3 regions of the Streptomyces sp. NBC_00885 genome follow, and region 1 is predicted to be linked to each of the others. Evidence: riboswitches for the same ligand, from Rfam matches in the RefSeq annotation. Region 1 holds a riboswitch; each other region holds the start of a gene.

Region 1 (3,922 bases):
GGGCGGTGTGCTGCTCGACGCGCAGCGGGACAGCCCGCACGTCCGCGGCCTGGGCGCCCGTCTCGTACCGCGCGAGCAATACGTGCGCGACCTGCGCGGCACCGCGCCGGGCAGGCTCCCGATACCCACCGACACCTTGCCGGCCGGCCGCCTCGCCCAGCCGAGGGGACCGGGCTGACCGCGCCGCTCGCACAGGCGTGAGCCATTTCGGCGCTCCCCCGTATGCCCGGCATGAAGCTCGGCTCAAGTCGGTATTCAGGTGAACGGCGCCGCGACTGGCGGTACCGCTCTGGCGAGCGCCACCGAAGACCGTGAACCTGAATACGGCGGCCGATCACCGGCCGCGCCCAGACCACGGCATCCCCCGTCGGAAAGGTCCGCCCGGCATGTCACTCACCTATCCGGACCGGGTCCACACCGCCCTCAGAGTGGGCGGAGCCTGTGTCCTGCTTGCCCTGGCCGGCTGCTCGAGCAATGGCGACGGCAACGGCAACGAGACCACCGCCCCCGCCACCACCAGCGCCTCATCCGCCCCAAGCACCTCCAACGTCGGCGCAGCGCACATCTCGATCAAGAACTTCACCTTCATCCCGGCGACACTTCAGGTACGCCCCGGAACGAAGGTCATCGTCGAGAACGACGACTCGGTCACGCACACCCTGACCGCCACCGGGGACCAGGCATTCAACACCGGCAGCATTGATCCCGGCGAAACAGCCACGTTCGTCGCTCCGTCCGCATCCGGCAGCTATCCCTACATCTGCACCATCCACCCCAATATGAAAGGCACCCTCACCGTGAGCTGACGCCCCGGTCGGCTCACACCGCAGGACTCAGAGCCAGCCAGGCTGCGACGGCTTCGGCGATGGGCTGGCCGGTCTCCAGTTGGACGAAGCCGAACTGCCCGCCCTGATTGCACTCCAGGAACCACCAAGTGCCGTCAGCGTCCTCAGCGAAATCGAAGGCGCCGTAGCCGAGCTGGGCGAGGGACATGTAGGCGCAGACCGCCTTCGCGATACGGGTGGGTACCTCGGCCGGAGCCCAGGCACCGCCGTTGTCGGTGAAACGCCAGTCCACCTCGTCCGGGTCGGACACCCTCCGCGCGGCGAACATCTCGTCCCCCACACAGGTCAGCCGGATGTCCGCACGCTTGGGCACGCGCTGCTGCAGGAGCGTGGGGCCCCCGGTCACCGCGTCGAAGTCGGCGTCCGGCCCGACGGGCGTGGTGGGCAGTGCCAGCGCCGGGTCGCCGGGGTGCGCACCCGAAACGGGCTTCACGACGAGGTCCGGGTACTGGGCGGCGAACTCGCGTGCAACCCGCGGAAAGCCGGTGATCAGCGTGGGGGGTACGGCGAAGCCGCTGTGGTGGGCGACGCGCAGCTGCCATGGTTTCCAGCGGGCCTGCGCGGCGGCAGCCGGGTGGTTCATCCAGCGCACGCCCGTGCAGTTCAGCGTTCCGTACAGGGCCTGTTCGGCCTCGGCGGTGAGCCATGCGGACTGATGGGCGGCGTGCGCCGCAGGACGGCCGGGCCTGCGTACCCATATCGAGCGCAGTCCGCTCATGCTCACCACACGGCCACCGGCCGACAGGTATCCGTCGAAGTCGCCCTGTACGTATTCGGCCGACACGGCAACCTGGCCCGGGAGGTCGGCAGGGTCCAGACGTACGACCGGGACTCCCGCATCATCCAGGGCGGACACCACCATGTCCGCGGTCACGTCCTCGGCGCAGGTCAGTACGAGCACGGTCATGGGGCGGCCGTCAGTCGTCGAAGTGCGTTTGGGAACCGGCGGTGGACGTGGTGGTGCCGCACGCCAGCAGCATTTCGCGGTCGCTGATGGCCGGGCGCCCATCGGGCAGGACGTTCAACTGACGCAAGGGGTCATAGGCGTACGGGACCACGGCCGGCGGGCTCACGGCGGGACGGGCGTAGTTCAATGCGAACGGTCTCATGGTGATCAAGGTGGCTCCTGCTCCGAACGCCTGCGAGGTGAGCTGTCGGGTTCGGGCTGGAGAGTTGCCCGGCCGCGGTTCTCACGGCTTCACCCCAAGCCGCCCGGGTACGCGTTGTTCCCGTACGGCGCAAGTGGGTCCCCCGCTCCTGCCTGCGGTGTGGTGATGTGCTGCCGCGCGCCGGGGGCAGGATTCGGCGGTCCGGCCGCGCGGTGTTCGACTTCTCCGAACGCCGAGCACGTTAGGGGGACCTTGCGTTCGAGCACAAGGTCTCCACAAGCGGACTCATATCAACTGGCTTTTCCTACAGGGGAGTTCGTGATAGGTGCGCCCAGTACCACCGGTAAGGGGGGATGCGTGCACACGTTTGCGTGTCAGCCATCCAGGCCGCTATGACGGTGCCGACCCGCGACCACTGCATGCCCGGCGGGCCGCCGTCGGCTGCGTCCCGCGCGGCGGCTGGGTGAAGTGGCGGGCGGCGGCCAGGAGAAGAAGTGCCAGGGCGGCCGGTGCCGCGTAGGCGAGGCGGAACTGGCCGGTGGAGCCGAGGAGCCCGCTCACAGCGCCACCGATGACCACGCCGACGTAGTTGAAGAGGTTCAGGCGCGCCAGGACCACCTCCGAGGCGGCGGGGCGCAGTCGCGCGGCGGAGGCCAGGGACAGTGGAGCCAGGACGGATGCCCCCAGGCCCACTGCCCCGGCCGCGAGAACGGCGAACGGCCAGCTCGGCGCCGCGGCCATGCCCGCCAGGGCGCACGCGACCACCAGGGCTGCGGCACGGACGACGGAGACCGCTCCGCACTTGTGTACGAGTCGGTCGGTGGCCGCGCGGCCGAAGACGGTGCCGGCCTGGTAGGCCGCGTATCCCAGCGGCGCCACGGTGAGGGACGCGGCGAGCGTCTGGCGCAGGTAGACCGCCGACCAGGCCGAGACGGTGGATTCGACGACGTAGACCACGAGGAGGACCAGGCCGAACGGGATGAGCCGGATCCACAGGCGGCGCCCCGGCGGCGGCTGAGTGAGGGTGTCCGACGGCTCTGGGGCGGAGGAGGGCAGGGCCTGGGAACGCATGCAGAGGGCGAGAAGCAGCACGATGCCTGCCTGCGCGTTCAGCCCCGCGGCTACGGACCACTCCAGTCGGGCAGCCCCGGCAGTGAGCAGGGCCGCGACCACGCCACCCACGCTCCATGCCATGTAGAAGGAGCCGAAAACACTGCGCCCGTAGGCGCGTTCGATCGCCGCGGCCCGGGTGCTGACCCCGACGTCGAGGGCACCGACAGCCAGCCCGAAGTGGATGTACGCGCAGATGACGGTCGCCTCGTCAGGGGCCGACCCGATCAGTACCAGCGCGGCGACTGCCGTCAGCATGGCCCCGCGCATCGTGGCGACGGGACCGGCGCGGCGGATCGCGGCCAGCCCCAGGAAGCTGCCGGCCCCTGCTGTCAGTGCCACCGCCACCATCATGGCGGTGGTAAGGAGCGGAGCCAGTTTCAGGTGCTCGGTGACAGCGGGGACGGTCGTGTACACGGCAGCGACGGACACACCTTGTGCGGCGAACGCGAGGGTCGCGACCCTTCGGGCGCCGGCCTTGGGGGTCGGGCGCCGGGCGCACGCTCCGCGTGTGGCATTGAGGGACATGGTGCTGTCGCCCCTTCTTTCCCTCTGTGCGCCGGGAAGGCCGGCGGGTCGGATGCGGTGCGGGTTCAGGAAACGTAGCCAGGGCGCGGCAGGCGAGCGCAGGACGCCAGGGGCCGTACAGGGGACTTCGGGGGCCAAGCCCTGTGACCGGTGATGACGGCCTGCCTACGGTGGTCGCCCAGGAGAAGGTGAGTGCGATGTCCCTTGCCCCCGGCCCGGCGGACCCTCCCGGGACCAGCCGCAGCACGTCGGCGACGATTCAGCCGAACATCCTGCGCTATCTCATCGTGGTCGCCGACGAGCGCGGCATCGATCTGCGGCCCCTGCTGA
Region 2 (3,922 bases), 1.5 Mb from region 1:
TCGAGAAGTTCAAGGGCGAGGAGAAGTGGCAGCTCGCGGACGTCCGCAAGAGCTACATCTACAAGCGCACCAGGCTTCGCGTGAGCGTCATCGACTTCAAGGGCATCCAGAAGCCGGTCAAGATCACGCTGCGCGCGGCGACCGGGCTGACCGAGGGCAACACCCATCCGTTCCTGGGAGCCCAGGGCAAGATCACCGTCGCCCCCGAGCGCGGCACCACCCAGCCGAGCGCGACGCCCTCCGCGACGCCGTCTGCCACGCCCTCCGCGAGCGCTTCCGCCACCCCCTCCGTGACCCCGTCCTCCTCGGCCACGGCGGTGGCCGGCGGTAACACCCCCGTCACCACCACCGGCGCCCTCGCCAACACCGGATCCTCCGGCGCCACCCGGTACGCGGCCTTCGCCGCTGCCGCCCTGATCGCGGCCGGCGGAGCCCTCACCGCACTGCGTCTGCGCCGCCGCTGAACAAAATGGATTTGATCTTGCTCCGGATGGCGTAAGGTGGTGTTCACCGACGCGGGGTGGAGCAGCTCGGTAGCTCGCTGGGCTCATAACCCAGAGGTCGCAGGTTCAAATCCTGTCCCCGCTACTGACAACAGTGGCCCGGCACTCGACAGAGTGCCGGGCCACTGTCGTGTGTGCGCTGCGGACATCGCCCGGTTGGCCGACGGCGACTCGCCGCCCGGCGCGGCTACGGCCAGCCTGGGAAGGGGGCGGTACCGTCCGCAGCCGTGTGGGGACCGGGCAGGAGAGCACCCGTGGCCGAGCCAGAGCAGGGCGGAGCGGACATCTCTCGTGGATTCGTCCGCCTGCTGCCCGCCCTGATGATCGTCGGCGGCGCGATCTTCGACCTCGCGACGCCGCCCCGGTTCACGGCGGTCCCGCTCTTCGCGGCCGCGCCGCTGATCGCGGCCCCCATCTTCACCTGGGTCGGCACCCTGCTGGTCGGTATCGCGGCGATCCTCGGCGTGACCGGGCTGCACCTCTACAACCACACCCTCTCGCAGATCACGGCGTTCACCGAGCTGACCACTGTGATCACCGTCTCGGGCCTCGCTCTGCTGATCAACCGGGTCGTACGGCTCGGCAGTCAGCGCCTCGCGTCGGCCCGGGTGATCGCCGAGACGGCGCAGCGCGCCGTGTTGCCGACTCCCCCGGAGCGGATCGGGGGACTGCACGTCGCCGCGCGGTACGAGGCGGCGCAGAAGGACGCGTTCATCGGCGGCGACCTCTTCGCCGTACAGGACACACCCTTCGGGGTGCGGCTGATCGTCGGGGACGTACGGGGCAAGGGGCTGCAGGCGGTCGAGGCGGTGGCCGTGGTGATCGGGGCGTTCCGGGAGGCCGCCGAGCAGGAGAGCTCGCTGGAAGGGCTCGCCGCGCGGCTGGAGCGGGCGCTGGTGCGGGAGGGCGCGCGGCACAACCTGGACGCGGTCGAGGGGTTCACCACCGCCGTACTGGCCGAGATCCCGCGCGGTGATCGTGTCGTACGGGTCGTGAACCGGGGCCATCCGGAGCCGCTCCTGCTGTACGCGGACGGGAACGTGAACATCCTGGAGCCGACCCAGGCCGCGCTGCCGCTCGGTATGGGCCTCGGGATCTGGCCGGACCGCTCGGACGCGCACCGGCTGCCCCCCGGGGCCACGCTGCTTCTCTATACGGACGGGCTGTCCGAGGCGCGCGACGCGAGCGGCGTTTTCTACGACCCCGGCCGGCGGCTGGCGGGGCGGCTGTTCCCCGGGCCCGAGGAGCTGCTGGACGCCTTGGTGGACGACGTACGACGCCATACGGGTGGCGGCTCGACGGACGACATGGCGCTGCTTGCGGTCAGCCGTCCCGCTCAGGGGCAGCAGGAGCGCCGCACGATCGTGCCCGTGGTCGGCGGGGGCGAGTGAGGGCTCTGGCGGCTCGGCGTCGTTGGCGTCGTGAAGCCGGGCGCCGGACGCCGGACGGACGGATGGGCACGGTACGTAATCGAGAGACACCCCTCCGCATAACATTTGACGAACCGTCAGGTAGCGGGAGGTGTCGGATGGTGCGTCAGGGGCGATCAACTCACCCCACTCCGGGCCCTTGTGTCCGGTTAAGTCCCGGCGAATGTTGTTAATGATCAGTCGGAACAGCTTGGAATCGGGCCCCGGTGTCTATTAACGTTCGATAACGCAGCGCGGTCGTCCCAGTCGTCGCAAGAGGCGGCACCGTGCGCACGCGCCGAATCCCGCAAGGGAACCGGGGAACCACCAATTGGGGTGAATCGGGCACCTTTTGCCGCTCTTGTCCGCGGCGGAAGCGCCCGTAGGAGACCTTCCTGCTCCGAACCCGTCAGCTAACCCGGTAGGCGAGAAGGAAGGAAAGGAGCACGCCTCAGTGGCGTCCAACAAACCTGCCCCGACAGCACCCTTCGAAACTGACTTCTTCGGCGACGAGGTGGCAGAGCGGGCATGGGAGGAATGGAACCCCACCGAGGACTCCGTCCGTCCGGTGCGCGGCCGGCACCGTGTCATGAAGCAGCGCGGCGGACTCGCCCGCAGCTCCACGGTGCTCGGGGTCGGCGTGATCGCCGCGGTCGGCGCGGGCGGCATGGCCACCGCGCAGAGCAAGCCGCCGGTCTCCATATCGCTCCCCGACTCGATCGCGGACAACCTGCCCGACGCCAAGTCCCTTCCAGGCGTCGGCTCGTTCATGTCCGACGACTCCTCGGACGCCGACGCCGGGAACACCGCGCCCCTCACCTCGGCGACGCTCGCCGCTGACACCGGCTCCAAGGCCGAGGCGCAGGGCTCCGCCGGTGAGGCGCTGCGCGCCCGCATCCTCCAGCAGGCCGATCAGCAGCGGGCCGAGGCGGACGCCGAGGCCAAGGCGGCCGCGGAGAAGCTCGCGGCCGAGAAGGCAGCGGCGGAGGCGAAGGCCCAGCAGACCGCGGCGGAGGCCGAGGCCGAGGCGGCGAAGCTCGCCGCCGAGAAGGCAGCGGCGGAGAAGGCCGAGGCCGAGCGCCTCGCCAAGCTCGCCGCGAGCTACTCGCTGCCGACCTCCTCGTACACGATCACCTCCACCTTCGGTGAGGCCGGATCGATGTGGTCCTCGGGCTACCACACCGGCCTGGACTTCGCGGCCCCGACGGGCACGCCCCTGAAGGCCGTGCACAGCGGCACCGTCAAGTCGGCGGGCTGGTCCGGGTCTTACGGCTACCGCACGGTGCTGGAGCTCGAGGACGGCACGGAGATCTGGTACGCCCACCAGTCCTCGATCTCGGTCAGCGTCGGCCAGAAGGTGACGACGGGCGAGACGATCGGGCGCGTGGGTGCGACCGGCAATGTGACCGGCGCGCATCTGCACCTCGAGGTCCACACGGCGAGCGGGACCGGCATCGACCCGATGGCCTGGCTGCGGGACAAGGGCCTGACCGTCTGATTTCTCCGTACGCCCCCTCGCGCCGCCGCTCGGCGCGAGGGGGCGTTTATGCGGATGCCCCCATGTGCGCGGTGCACCGCACTCCCATGAACGCCGGCAGTTCTGGCGCTCACCCCCCGACGCCAGGGCTGCCGGTCCTGTGCCCCGGTCGCGTACGGCATGCGGGCGGAACAAGCGCCCTGCCAGCCTAGGAGCGGTACGGGTTGTAGCCGCCGTAGTCGCGGTGCGGGGGCGGGGTCCATACCCGGCCCGTCGCCCGCGCCGCGTAGCTCAGCGCGGGAGACGCGACTTCCTTGCGCTGCCACAGGTGGTGCAGCAGCTCCTGCTCGCGCTCCATGAAGTCCGGGCCCGCCGTGCCGCGGTGGGCCCGGTGGCGCAGAAAGGCCAGGGTCGTCGCGAACCGTTCGTACTCCGAGACGGCGTGGGCCGCGGCCGGTCCGTGCGTACGGCGGGCGATGTCGCGGGCCATCGTGCGCGCCCGCATCGAGGAGAGCGCGCGCGGCTCGTCGGCC
Region 3 (3,922 bases), 3.8 Mb from region 1:
GCCGACCTGGACGCGGCGACCCTCGAGGACGCCCGCGCCTTCTTCCGTACGTACTACGCGCCGAACAACGCCGTGCTGTCGGTCGTCGGCGACATCGACCCGGTGGAAACGCTCGCCTGGATCGAGAAGTACTTCGGCTCCATCCCCTCCCACGACGGCAAGCAGCCGCCGCGCGACGGATCGCTGCCCGAGGTCATCGGCGAGCAGCTGCGCGAGGAGATCCGCGAGGAGGTCCCGGCGCGGGCGCTGATGGCCGCCTACCGGCTGCCGCACGACGGCACGCGCGAGTGCGACGCCGCCGATCTCGCGCTCACCGTTCTCGGCGGCGGCGAGTCCTCCCGGCTGCACAACCGTCTGGTGCGACGCGACCAGACGGCCGTCGCCGCCGGGTTCGGTCTGCTGCGCCTCGCCGGCGCGCCCTCGCTCGGCTGGCTGGACGTCAAGACGTCCGGCGGCGTCGAGGTCCCGGAGATCGAGACCGCGGTCGACGAGGAGCTGGCGCGGTTCGCCGCCGACGGTCCCACGCCCGAGGAAATGGAGCGCGCGCAGGCCCAGTTGGAGCGCGAGTGGCTGGACCGGCTCGGCACGGTCGCGGGCCGCGCCGACGAACTGTGCCGGTACGCCGTGCTGTTCGGCGACCCGCAGCTGGCGCTGACCGCCGTGCAGCGGGTGCTCGACGTCACCGCCGAGGAGGTGCAGGCGGTCGCCAAGGCGCGGCTGCGCCCCGACAACAGGGCGGTGCTGGTGTACGAACCCGTCTCGGCGCCCGAGGGAAGCAACGAAGAGGAAGAGGCGGACCAGTGAGCGACGCTGCCGTGACGATGACGTACCACCCGCAGCCCACGGCGGGCGTCGCCCGGCCCTGGGCGTTTCCCGCCCCCGAGCGCGACACGCTGGACAACGGCCTGACCGTGCTGCGCTGCCACCGCCCCGGCCAGCAGGTGGTGGCCGTCGAGCTCTCCCTCGACGCTCCGCTGGACGCCGAGCCCGAGGGCATCGACGGTGTCGCCACGATCATGGCGCGCGCCCTGTCGGAGGGCACCGACAAGCACACCGCCGAGGAGTTCGCCGCCGAGCTGGAGCGCTGCGGCGCCACCCTTGACGCGCATGCCGACCACCCCGGCGTCCGGGTCTCCCTGGAGGTCCCGGTCTCCCGTCTGCCCAAGGCGCTCGGCCTGCTCGCCGAGGCGCTGCGCGCGCCCGCCTTCGCCGACAGCGAGGTGGAGCGGCTGGTACGCAACCGCCTCGACGAGATCCCGCACGAGACGGCCAACCCGGCCCGCCGCGCGGCCAAGGAGCTCTCCAAGGAGCTCTTCCCGGCCGCCGCCCGTATGTCGCGCCCCCGCCAGGGCACCGAGGAGACGGTGGCCCGGATCGACTCCGCGGCCGTGCGTGCCTTCTACGAGGCGCATGTGCGGCCCGCCACGGCCACCACGGTGATCGTCGGCGACCTCACCGGGGTCGACCTGGACGCCGTGCTCGCCGAGACCTTCGGCACCTGGACGGGTGACAGCGCCAAGCCCCGCCCCGTACCGCCGATCACCGCGGACGACACCGGCCGCGTGGTCATCGTGGACCGCCCGGGCGCCGTGCAGACCCAGCTGCTGATCGGCCGGGTCGGCGCGGACCGGCACGATCGGGTCTGGCCCGCGCAGGTGCTCGGCACGTACTGCCTCGGCGGCACCCTCACCTCGCGTCTGGACCGCGTGCTGCGCGAGGAGAAGGGCTACACCTACGGCGTACGGGCCTTCGGCCAGGTGCTGCGGTCCGCCCCCGACGGCTCGGGCGCCGCGATGCTGGCGATCAGCGGCTCGGTGGACACGCCCAACACCGGACCGGCGCTGGACGACCTGTGGAAGGTGCTGCGCACGCTCGCCGCCGAGGGACTCACCGACGCCGAGCGTGACGTCGCGGTGCAGAACCTGGTGGGTGTCGCGCCGCTGAAGTTCGAGACGGCCGCGTCCGTGGCGGGCACGCTCGCCGACCAGGTCGAGCAGTTCCTCGCGGACGACTACCAGGCGCAGTTGTACGTGCGGCTGGCCGAGACCGGCACCGTGGAGGCGACGGCGGCGGCCGTCAGCGCTTTCCCGGTGGACCGTCTGGTCACGGTGCTCGTCGGCGACGCCTCGCAAATCGAGGAGCCGGTCAGGGCGCTGGGCATCGGCGAAGTGACCGTGGTCACCGGCTGATTGCCGTCGCGCGATCTGGACAACTCAGGCTGAACCCGGCGCAACAGGCAAGCGGAACCCCAGCATCCAAGCGATGCCGGGGTTCCGTGCTATGTCCGGTTTATTGCGGAGGCTGCCTGTCTGCCCTGTGGCATGCACTACAAAAGGGCCTGTCTGTTTGGTGATTGAAAGTCGGCGCGCCTAGCGTCGGTCCGGCTGTTCGCCAGTAGCCCGCCGCATCCGCGGCATCGGACAGCCATCGCCGAGTCCCCGTCCGGCGCGAGCCTGGGGAGCCGGGGACCCACTTGAGTCCCTGGGGTGAATCGGACGCCTTCGTATCCGTACGGAGGGGCCCGTAGGAGACCTTCCTGCTCCGAACCCGTCAGCTAACCCGGTAGGCGAGAAGGAAGGAAAGGACCAGCCACTTCATGGCGTTCACCCGTGCCACCGGGAAGCACCGTGCCCCGAGCCGCCTGAGTCGCAGGAGCGCGAACATGGCGGGCGCTGCGGCCCTTGCCACCACCGGCGTCATCGGAACCCTCGCTTCCCCGGCGCTCGCCGCCACCCCTGGCATGGCCCCCGTCGAGGACACCGGCCTGACTCAGGTCGTCACCGCCGACACCCTCGCGGACCAGATCGCCGACCAGGCCGCCGCCCAGAAGCAGGAGGCCGCCGAGGCCATCGCCCAGGCGAAGGCGGCTCAGGAGGCCAAGCGCAAGGCCGAGGCCCGCGTCAAGGCCGCCCGCGAGGCCAAGGAGCGCGCCGCCCGCGAGGCCGAGCGCAAGCGCCTCAACTCCTTCGTCGCGCCGATCAGCGGCTCGTACGTCTCCACGGGCTACAAGACCGGCGGCGCCGTCTGGTCTTCCGGCAGCCACACCGGCATCGACTTCCACGCCGCCTCCGGCACCACCGTGCACGCGGTCGGCTCCGGCACCGTCGTCGAGGCCGGCTGGGGCGGCGCCTACGGCAACAACGTCGTGATCAAGATGAAGGACGGCTCGTACACGCAGTACGGCCACCTCTCCTCGATCACGGTCGCGGTGGGCCAGAGCGTCACCCCGGGCCGGCAGATAGGCCTCTCCGGCGCGACCGGCAACACCACCGGGCCGCACCTCCACTTCGAGGCGCGCACCAGCCCCGAGTACGGCTCCGACATCGACCCGGTCGCGTACCTGCGCGCGCACGGCGTCACCGTCTGAGAACAGCGGACAACAGCGCCCGAGCGTCTGCGAGCGAGAAGGCCCCGGCTTCCTGCCGGGGCCTTCGGCGTTCGGTGCCCTGGCCAAAAGATATCCATGGATTCCCGAGTGCCATCGGAAAATCCGGCCCACTGCAATAGAGTCACCGAACAGACGTCAATCGGCTGCGTTTCGCGCGGATTAAAGCGGAGGTTCGGTCATGCGCATTCCTGCGCACTCGGTATGCACGGCGATCCGCGACGACATCGTCTCCGGTGTATTCGAGCGCGGGAGCCGGCTCACCGAGGAGCAGCTGGCGCGCCGCTACGGAGTCTCCCGAGTCCCGGTGCGCGAGGCACTGCGCACCCTGGAGTCCGAGGGCTTCGTCACCACCCGCCGGCATGCGGGTGCCTGCGTCGCCGAGCCCACCGAGCAGGAGGCGGCCGACCTGCTGGAGGTCCGGATGCTGCTGGAGCCCCTCGGCGCCGCGCGCGCGGCGCAGCGGCGCACGGAAGCGCACCTGAAGGTCCTGCGCGGCCTGGTCAGGCTGGGCCAGGAGCGCGCACGCCGCGGCCA

Evidence for each region. A riboswitch is a leader RNA that binds a small molecule or an ion and turns the genes downstream of it on or off. The one in region 1 is predicted to bind cyclic di-AMP.
Region 2: it holds a riboswitch for cyclic di-AMP, as region 1 does, so the genes downstream of both, OHA61_RS20225 (M23 family metallopeptidase) here and tgmA (putative ATP-grasp-modified RiPP) in region 1, are expected to answer to the same signal.
Region 3: it holds a riboswitch for cyclic di-AMP, as region 1 does, so the genes downstream of both, OHA61_RS09135 (M23 family metallopeptidase) here and tgmA (putative ATP-grasp-modified RiPP) in region 1, are expected to answer to the same signal.

Annotation. Positions count from the first base shown of each region.
Region 1 is NZ_CP108796.1:5,921,945-5,925,866, reverse strand. Features, by position in the region: gene OHA61_RS26975 (leucyl/phenylalanyl-tRNA--protein transferase) at 1-178, shown strand, start outside; gene OHA61_RS26970 (cupredoxin domain-containing protein) at 387-806, shown strand; gene tgmB (ATP-grasp ribosomal peptide maturase) at 820-1,752, opposite strand; gene tgmA (putative ATP-grasp-modified RiPP) at 1,763-1,954, opposite strand; cyclic di-AMP (ydaO/yuaA leader) riboswitch at 1,967-2,124, opposite strand; gene OHA61_RS26955 (MFS transporter) at 2,345-3,592, opposite strand; gene OHA61_RS26950 (AraC family transcriptional regulator) at 3,790-3,922, shown strand, end outside.
Region 2 is NZ_CP108796.1:4,448,508-4,452,429, forward strand. Features, by position in the region: gene OHA61_RS20210 (hypothetical protein) at 1-464, shown strand, start outside; tRNA gene OHA61_RS20215 (tRNA-Met) at 515-588, shown strand; gene OHA61_RS20220 (PP2C family protein-serine/threonine phosphatase) at 638-1,894, shown strand; cyclic di-AMP (ydaO/yuaA leader) riboswitch at 2,199-2,355, shown strand; gene OHA61_RS20225 (M23 family metallopeptidase) at 2,367-3,410, shown strand; gene OHA61_RS20230 (PrsW family intramembrane metalloprotease) at 3,598-3,922, opposite strand, start outside.
Region 3 is NZ_CP108796.1:2,086,800-2,090,721, reverse strand. Features, by position in the region: gene OHA61_RS09145 (M16 family metallopeptidase) at 1-804, shown strand, start outside; gene OHA61_RS09140 (M16 family metallopeptidase) at 801-2,189, shown strand; cyclic di-AMP (ydaO/yuaA leader) riboswitch at 2,419-2,584, shown strand; gene OHA61_RS09135 (M23 family metallopeptidase) at 2,597-3,367, shown strand; gene OHA61_RS09130 (GntR family transcriptional regulator) at 3,567-3,922, shown strand, end outside.